DNA from 2 places in the Mesorhizobium australafricanum genome. Region 1 is predicted to be linked to the other one. Evidence: predicted binding sites of a transcription regulator. Region 1 holds the regulator's gene; the other holds the start of a gene.

Evidence for each region. Region 1 encodes PhoB, which activates phosphate uptake and scavenging genes when phosphate is short. Its sites were predicted from a motif close to TGTCATNNANCTGTCAT; they were not measured.
Region 2: the regulator PhoB is predicted to act here: its motif matches at 2,158-2,174, upstream of RFM98_RS17495 (acid phosphatase).

The regions. Positions count from the first base shown of each region.
Region 1 is NZ_JAVIIT010000012.1:25,982-29,397, forward strand. It holds gene pstB (phosphate ABC transporter ATP-binding protein PstB) at 1-241, shown strand, start outside; gene phoU (phosphate signaling complex protein PhoU) at 261-968, shown strand; gene phoB (phosphate regulon transcriptional regulator PhoB) at 984-1,673, shown strand; gene RFM98_RS21740 (ROK family protein) at 1,899-3,134, opposite strand; gene xylF (D-xylose ABC transporter substrate-binding protein) at 3,405-3,416, shown strand, end outside.
Region 2 is NZ_JAVIIT010000008.1:151,989-155,404, reverse strand. It holds gene RFM98_RS17500 (MarR family winged helix-turn-helix transcriptional regulator) at 1-268, shown strand, start outside; gene RFM98_RS17495 (acid phosphatase) at 485-2,017, opposite strand; gene RFM98_RS17490 (cytochrome-c peroxidase) at 2,281-3,416, shown strand, end outside.

The sequences.
Region 1 (3,416 bases):
CGAACCGGCCTCGGCGCTCGATCCGCTGTCGACGGCCAAGATCGAAGAGCTGATCGACGAGTTGCAAGTCGACTACACGATCGTCATCGTCACCCACAACATGCAGCAGGCGGCGCGCGTGTCGCGGCAGACGGCGTTCATGTATCTTGGCGAGCTGGTGGAGTTCGACCGGACCGAGAAGATCTTCACCTCGCCGCGCGAGAAGCGCACGCAGGACTACATCACCGGCCGCTTCGGCTGAGTTCATCGAGGACATCATTATGGCCGAACATACCGTCGCCTCCTTCGACGAGGATTTGAGGCAGATCAGCCGGCTTATCAATGACATGGGCGATCTCGCAGGCTCCATGGTCGGCGCCTCGACCAGGGCACTGCTCGAGACCGACAATGCGCTGGCGCAGCGCGTCGTCTCCGACGACGCCATCATGGACGCGCGTCAGCGCGAGCTTGACGACCGCGCCATCACGCTCATCGCCAAGCGGCAGCCGATGGCGGACGATCTTCGCCACGTGGTCGGCTCGATCCGCATGGCGGGCGACCTCGAACGCATCGGCGACCTTGCCAAGAACATCGCCAAGCGCGTAGGTTCGGTCGGCGTCAGCGCGGCGCCGCGCGACCTCACGCATTCGATCGATTCCATGGCGCAGCTGGTGCTGATCCAGGTCCAGGCCGTGATCCAGGAATATACGGTGGGCGACGCCACGGCGCTGGCCAAGCTTCGCAACGACGACGAGCGCATCGACGTCAAATACACCTCCGTCTTCCGCGAGCTCCTGACCTATATGATGGAAGATCCGCGCAACATCACCGCTTGCACGCATCTTCTGTTCTGCGCCAAGAATCTCGAACGCATCGGCGACCATGTGACCAACATCGCCGAGAACGCCTACTATGTGCTGACCGGCATCCAGTTGCCCGCGAATCGCCCGAAGCAGGACGAGACGGCAATGTCGGCGCCGGCGGCCTGACAAGGGTAACCTGCAATGATCGCGCCACGCATCATGGTGGTGGAGGACGAGGAGCCGCTGGGGGTGCTGCTCCGCTACAATCTCGAATCCGAGGGTTACCAGGTCGAAGTGGTGACCCGCGGCGACGAGGCCGAAATCCGCCTTCAGGAAAACGTTCCCGACCTGCTCGTGCTCGACTGGATGGTGCCGGCCGTTTCCGGCATCGAGCTTTGCCGGCGCCTCAGGATGCGGCCCGAGACCGAGCGGCTGCCGATCATCATGCTGACGGCGCGCGGCGAGGAAAGCGACCGTGTGCGCGGCCTCTCGACCGGCGCCGACGACTATCTGGTCAAGCCGTTCTCGACGCCGGAGTTCATGGCCCGCGTCAAGGCGCTGCTGCGTCGCGCCAAGCCGGAGGTGCTGTCCAGCGTGCTCAAGGTCGGCGACATCGTGCTCGACCGCGAATCGCATCGCGTCTACCGCAAGAAGAGCGAGATCAGGCTCGGCCCGACCGAGTTCCGGCTGCTCGAATTCATGATGCGTCATCCCGGCCGGGTATTCTCGCGCAGTCAACTGCTCGACAATGTCTGGGGCGAGACGATCTATATCGACGAGCGCACGGTCGACGTGCATGTCGGGCGCCTGCGCAAGGCCGTCAACAACGGCCGCATGCCCGATGTCATCCGCACCATCCGCGGGGCGGGCTATGCGATCAGGGAAGATTAGGGATATGCCGATATTCAGGTGAGGCCGGCCTGCGAATGGCGGCTTCCTGCGCTTCCGGTACTCACGTACTTAAGTACGCTCCGTTCCGGCCTTCGCCGGCCGAAGCGCTCATAAGTGTTTCCGCCCTATGAAGGCTACGGCCGGCGTAGGCCGGTTGTCGGAATCCACCATTCTCGACTCGGCCTGACCTGAATCTCAGCATATCCCGGCGCTTGAGCCTGCCGTTCATGCGACGTGCTTGCCCGCTCTCGCCTGGCCCCCGGGCGCGAAAATCTCCTGGTCGACGAAGGTCAGCGCGCGGGCGGCGCAGCCTTCGCGGATGAGCGGCAATTCGTTCGGCTCGGTGTCGAAGGAGATCGATTTCGAGTGCTGGCCGCCGGCGGTCTGGGCGATCGCTTCTCTCAGCGCCGGCTCGATCAGGTCGAAGGCGGCCGCGCTGACGCCGACCATGGCGACAGGCGCCGGATCGATCAGGGCGAACAGGCTGCCGAGACCGAAGCCAAGCGCTTCGCCGGCGCGGCGATACGCCTCCCGCTCCGGACCGTCCTCCTGCCGGGCCTTCGCGGCAAGCGCCCGCATGTCGGCGTCGCCGACGTCGACCGGCTCGGCGTCCTCGCTCATCTTCATGGCGCTGCGCCAGATCGCATAGTTGCCGGCATAGGCCTCGACGCAGCCGCGGCGGCCGCACCGGCAAAGCGCGCCGCCCGGACGATGGATCATATGGCCGAACTCGCCGCCCGAGGAATGGGTGCCGGTGAACAGCGCGCCCTTGAGCACTAGGCCCATACCAATGCCGTGCGAGAGCAGGATGGCGATGAAATCGTCACGATAGCGCTCGGGATCGCGCCATTGCAGCGCCACCGCCATCATGTTGCAGTCGTTCTCCATGGTGGCGGGGATGCCGAATTCCTTCTCGAGGATGTCGGCAAAAGGAATGTCGGTCAGCGGGGTGATCGGCGACCACAGCATGGCGCGCGCCCGGGAATCGGTGATGCCCTGAATGCCCATGGCGATGCGGGCGACGCTGCCGACGTCGAGGTCGGGATCCTGCAGCCGGCGCCGGACGATTGCCATGCATGCGCCGATCAGCTCGTCGCGCGGCATGACAAGCGTGTCCAGGCGCTGCTGTTCCTCGGCAATCACCTGGCCGGCATAGTCGATGACGGCGACCGACAGGAAGTTCAGCGACAGCACCACGGTCAGCACCGCGGCGGCTTCGGGGTTCAGCGCCAGGCCGATCTGCGGGCGGCCGCGTTTCAACGCCGTCGGCTCGTTGGCCTTGCTCTCGGTGAGAATGCCCTCCTGGATCAGATCGGCGGAAATCGCCGAAATGGTCGAGTGGCTGAGCCCGGTGGTGGCGGCAATCTCCGTCCGCGATGGCTGGCCGGCGCGGCGCACGGCCGAAATCACCATGGCGCGGTTGCGCCGGCGCAAATCGTCGTGGCGGATTCCGACCGACATTATCTCGCACCGTCCTCCCGGGTCATCGCGGCCTTGTGATGATGCCATGGCCTGTCGCTGACACCCCAGCAATAGTGGCAGAAGCCAAAGCCGATGTCATTATTTATTGCGAACGTCGAAAAAAATGCCGGGACCCATCAAAGGCCATCAGAATCGCGGTTGACAGCGTCGTTTCGCTGGATCACTATTTTTTTGAGGCTCGAAAAAAAGCCTCTGTGCCGGCCTTCGGGCCAGTCTGGGTCGCGCCGCACAGGGCGCAGGGAGGATATCATGAAGAAATTC
Region 2 (3,416 bases), on a different contig from region 1:
GCTCTGCAGGCTGCTCGGCATGAAGAGCGCCAACATGGCACCGCTGCTCGCCGAACTGGAAGAGCGAGGCCTGATCGAGCGCGACGACCATGCCGAGGACAGGCGCGTGCAGGAACTCAGCCTGACCGTGGTCGCCAGGGCGGCAATGCCCGCCTGGCGGCGGCAGGTGCGCCGGCATGAGGACCGCTTCCTGCAACGGCTGACGAGTGTGGAACGGGCAACGCTGCTGCGGCTGTTGAGGCTGATCTGGGTGGATGAGGTGGAGTGAGGGCTGGCGCCCTCCGCACCCCAAGCAAAACAATTCGATAGCGGCGCGTCCTGCAGGACTGATTCAGGTTGTTCTGCATAAGGAATATTGAACGGCTGGCGGGACAGCATCCCCTTTACCCTGCCCGTCCTCCGCAGCAGCTGCGCTGCAGCTGCGGAGGGTGGACCGGACAGAGGGGATTGAAGGATCGCGGCGCAACGGGCTTCCTTCACTCCCTCAGCGCGTCAGGTCGAGCGCCGCCGTCAGATCTCCCATCGGCGGCTGATCGTGGTTGCGCAGCGCCTTGTCGCGGGCGACGATGCCGGGCAGCACCGGCAGGTCGTAGCGGTTGGTGATGAAGCGCAGGATCGAGGTCGTGTCGTACTGCGTGTGGTCGACCATGCCGCTCTTCGCATAGGGTGAGATAATGAAGGCCGGGACGCGGTTGCCCGGGCCCCAGCGGTCGGCCTTGGGCGGCGCGACGTGATCCCAGAAGCCACCATTCTCGTCATAGGTGACGACCACCAGCATATGGGCCCATTGCGGGCTCTTCTCCAGATGCGAAACAAGGTCGGCCAGATGCTGGTCGCCCGAGGTCACATCGGCATAGCCGGCGTGTTCGTTGAGATTGCCCTGCGGCTTGTAGAAGGTAACGGCCGGCAGCTTGCCGTCGTCGATCGCCTTGATGAACTCGGTGCCGCCGAGGCCGCCATCCTTGAGGTGCTCGGCCCGCGCGGCCGTGCCCGGCGCATAGGCGGCGAAATAGTTGAAGGGCTGGTGGTGGAACTGGAAGTTCGGCACGGGCGTCGCGTTCTTGCCGTCGAGCGCCGCCTGCCAGGCGCCTGAGTACCAGGCCCAGGAAATACCCTTCAGCGACAGGAGATCGCCGATGGTGATCTCGTGCTGCGGCGGCAGCGTGGTCGGCTGCGCCGGATCGGCCAGTGCTGTGTCGCCGCCCTCGGCCGGTTTGTTGGCGCTCGGCTGGTAAGGCGGCTGCATGGTGTTGACGGCGTAGAAGTCTGGGGTGATCGCACCGTCATTGGCGAATTTCGGCACGCCGCCCAGCGCCGAGGCGGGCGAATTGTCGGCCGCTTTCAGCGTCACGCCATCCGGCTCGACGACGGCGATCTGGCCCTTCACCGGGCTGATGTCGGCATTCGGATAGAACGGGGCGCAGGCGCAGGCGAGCATGAAGTGGTTGAGGAAGGAGCCGCCGAAGGCGCCCTGGAAGAAATTGTCGGCGAGCACGTATTTCCTGGCGATGTTCCACATCGGCAGGACCGAGCCGTCATAGTGACCCATCACCAGCGAGCCGGAATCGGCCCAGGCGACGAACTTGTCGTTCTTGCCGCCGTCGATCTGCATCTGCTCCTGGTAGAAGCGATGCCAGAGGTCGTGCGTGGTGACGCCGGTGCCCTCGTTGAAACCCTTGACATCATCGATGGCGAAGACAGCGTTGGCCAGATGCGCGCTCTGCGCTTCCGTCACCGCCGGCGTCACGCCCTTGCCGGTCAGTCCGCCCCAGGCCGGCGGCAGTTCGGGAAGCGGCTTGCCGTCACGGTCGAGCTGGCGCGCCTGGCCGGGCGACACGTTGGCCAGACCATTGGCGCCGGGGAAGCCGCCATAGAGGTTATCGAAGCTGCGGTTCTCGGCGTAGATGACGACAACGGTGTCGATCTTGTCGTAGCCGGCAGGAGCCGCCTGGGCAGCAGCGGCGAGCGATGCCAGCGCCGTGGAGGCGAGGCAAAGGGAGAGAAAGGACCGGATCATCGGAAAATGCCTCGTGGCTGGGAATGGCTGGAGGACGGCAATGCAGGCATGCGGCTGCATCAATCCCCAGCTACTTCGATGCCTTGTCACCTTTGTGACAGTTCCGCACCGGCCGAACACGGTTTCGTGAGCGAGACGGCCGTCATCAATCCGTTGCACTCGCTCCTTACGTCGCCAAAGAGATCGGGCGAAAGAAATCAGGGATGTCGCCGAAGACGATGGGAAGTCGGAAAACTCACGCGATCGCCATTGCAGCGGCCGCGATGGTCGGCTTCACCACGCACGCCAACACGTCCGGTGTCCACCCCGGCCCGATGTCACGCCAGGAAGCCTTCGCGCGCGCCGATGCGCTGACCGCACTCGGGCGGCAGATGTTTTTCGACCTTTCGCTCTCGGCCTCGGGCAAGCAGGCCTGCTCGTCCTGCCATGATCCCAACCATGCCTTCGGACCGGCCTCGGCGACGCCGGTCGAGATGGGCGGAGCGAGGCTCGACCAGCCCGGCGTTCGCGCGGTGCCGTCGCTGCGCTATTTGCAGGCGGCGCCAGCCTTCACCGAGCATTTTTACGACTCCGAGGACGAAGGCGACGAGAGCGTCGACAATGGCCCGACCGGCGGCCTGACCTGGGACGGCCGCGCCGACCACGGCAAGGACCAGGCGAGGATCCCGCTGCTCTCGCCCTTCGAGATGGGCAACAAGGACGAGGCCCAGGTGGTCGCGGCACTGCGCAAGGCGCCCTATGCCGACGCCTTCAAGGCGGCCTTCGGCGCCGACGTGCTGGATCATCCGCAAGATGCCTTCGATGCCGCCGTCGAGGCGCTCGGCACCTTCGAGCAGAGCAGCACCGATTTCTATCCCTATTCCAGCCGTTACGACGCCTTCCTTGCCGGCAAGACGCAGCTCTCCGCACAGGAGCTGCGCGGCCGCATGCTGTTCGAGGACGAGGGCAAGGGCAATTGCGCGAGCTGTCATCTGAGCGAGCCCGCCAATGACGGCGAGCCGCCGCAGTTCACCGACTACGGCCTGATCGCGATTGCCGTGCCGCGCAATCCGGCGATCCCCGCCAACGCCGATCCCAATTATTTCGACCTTGGCCTGTGCGGCCCGCTGCGCACCGACTTCAAGGGCCACAACGACTATTGCGGCCTGTTCAAGACACCGACGCTGCGCAACGTGGCGTTGCGAAAGAGCTTCTTCCACAATGGCTATTTCCACACGCTGCGCGAGGCGGTGGCCTTCTATGCCAGCCGCGACACGGATCCAGGCCGCTGGTATTCGAGGGAGGCCGACGGCACGGTCGACAAGTTCGACGACCTGCCAAAGGCTTACTGGGGAAACCTCAACACCGACCCGCCCTTCAACGGCAAGAAACCCGGCGACAAGCCGGCGCTGAGCGACGC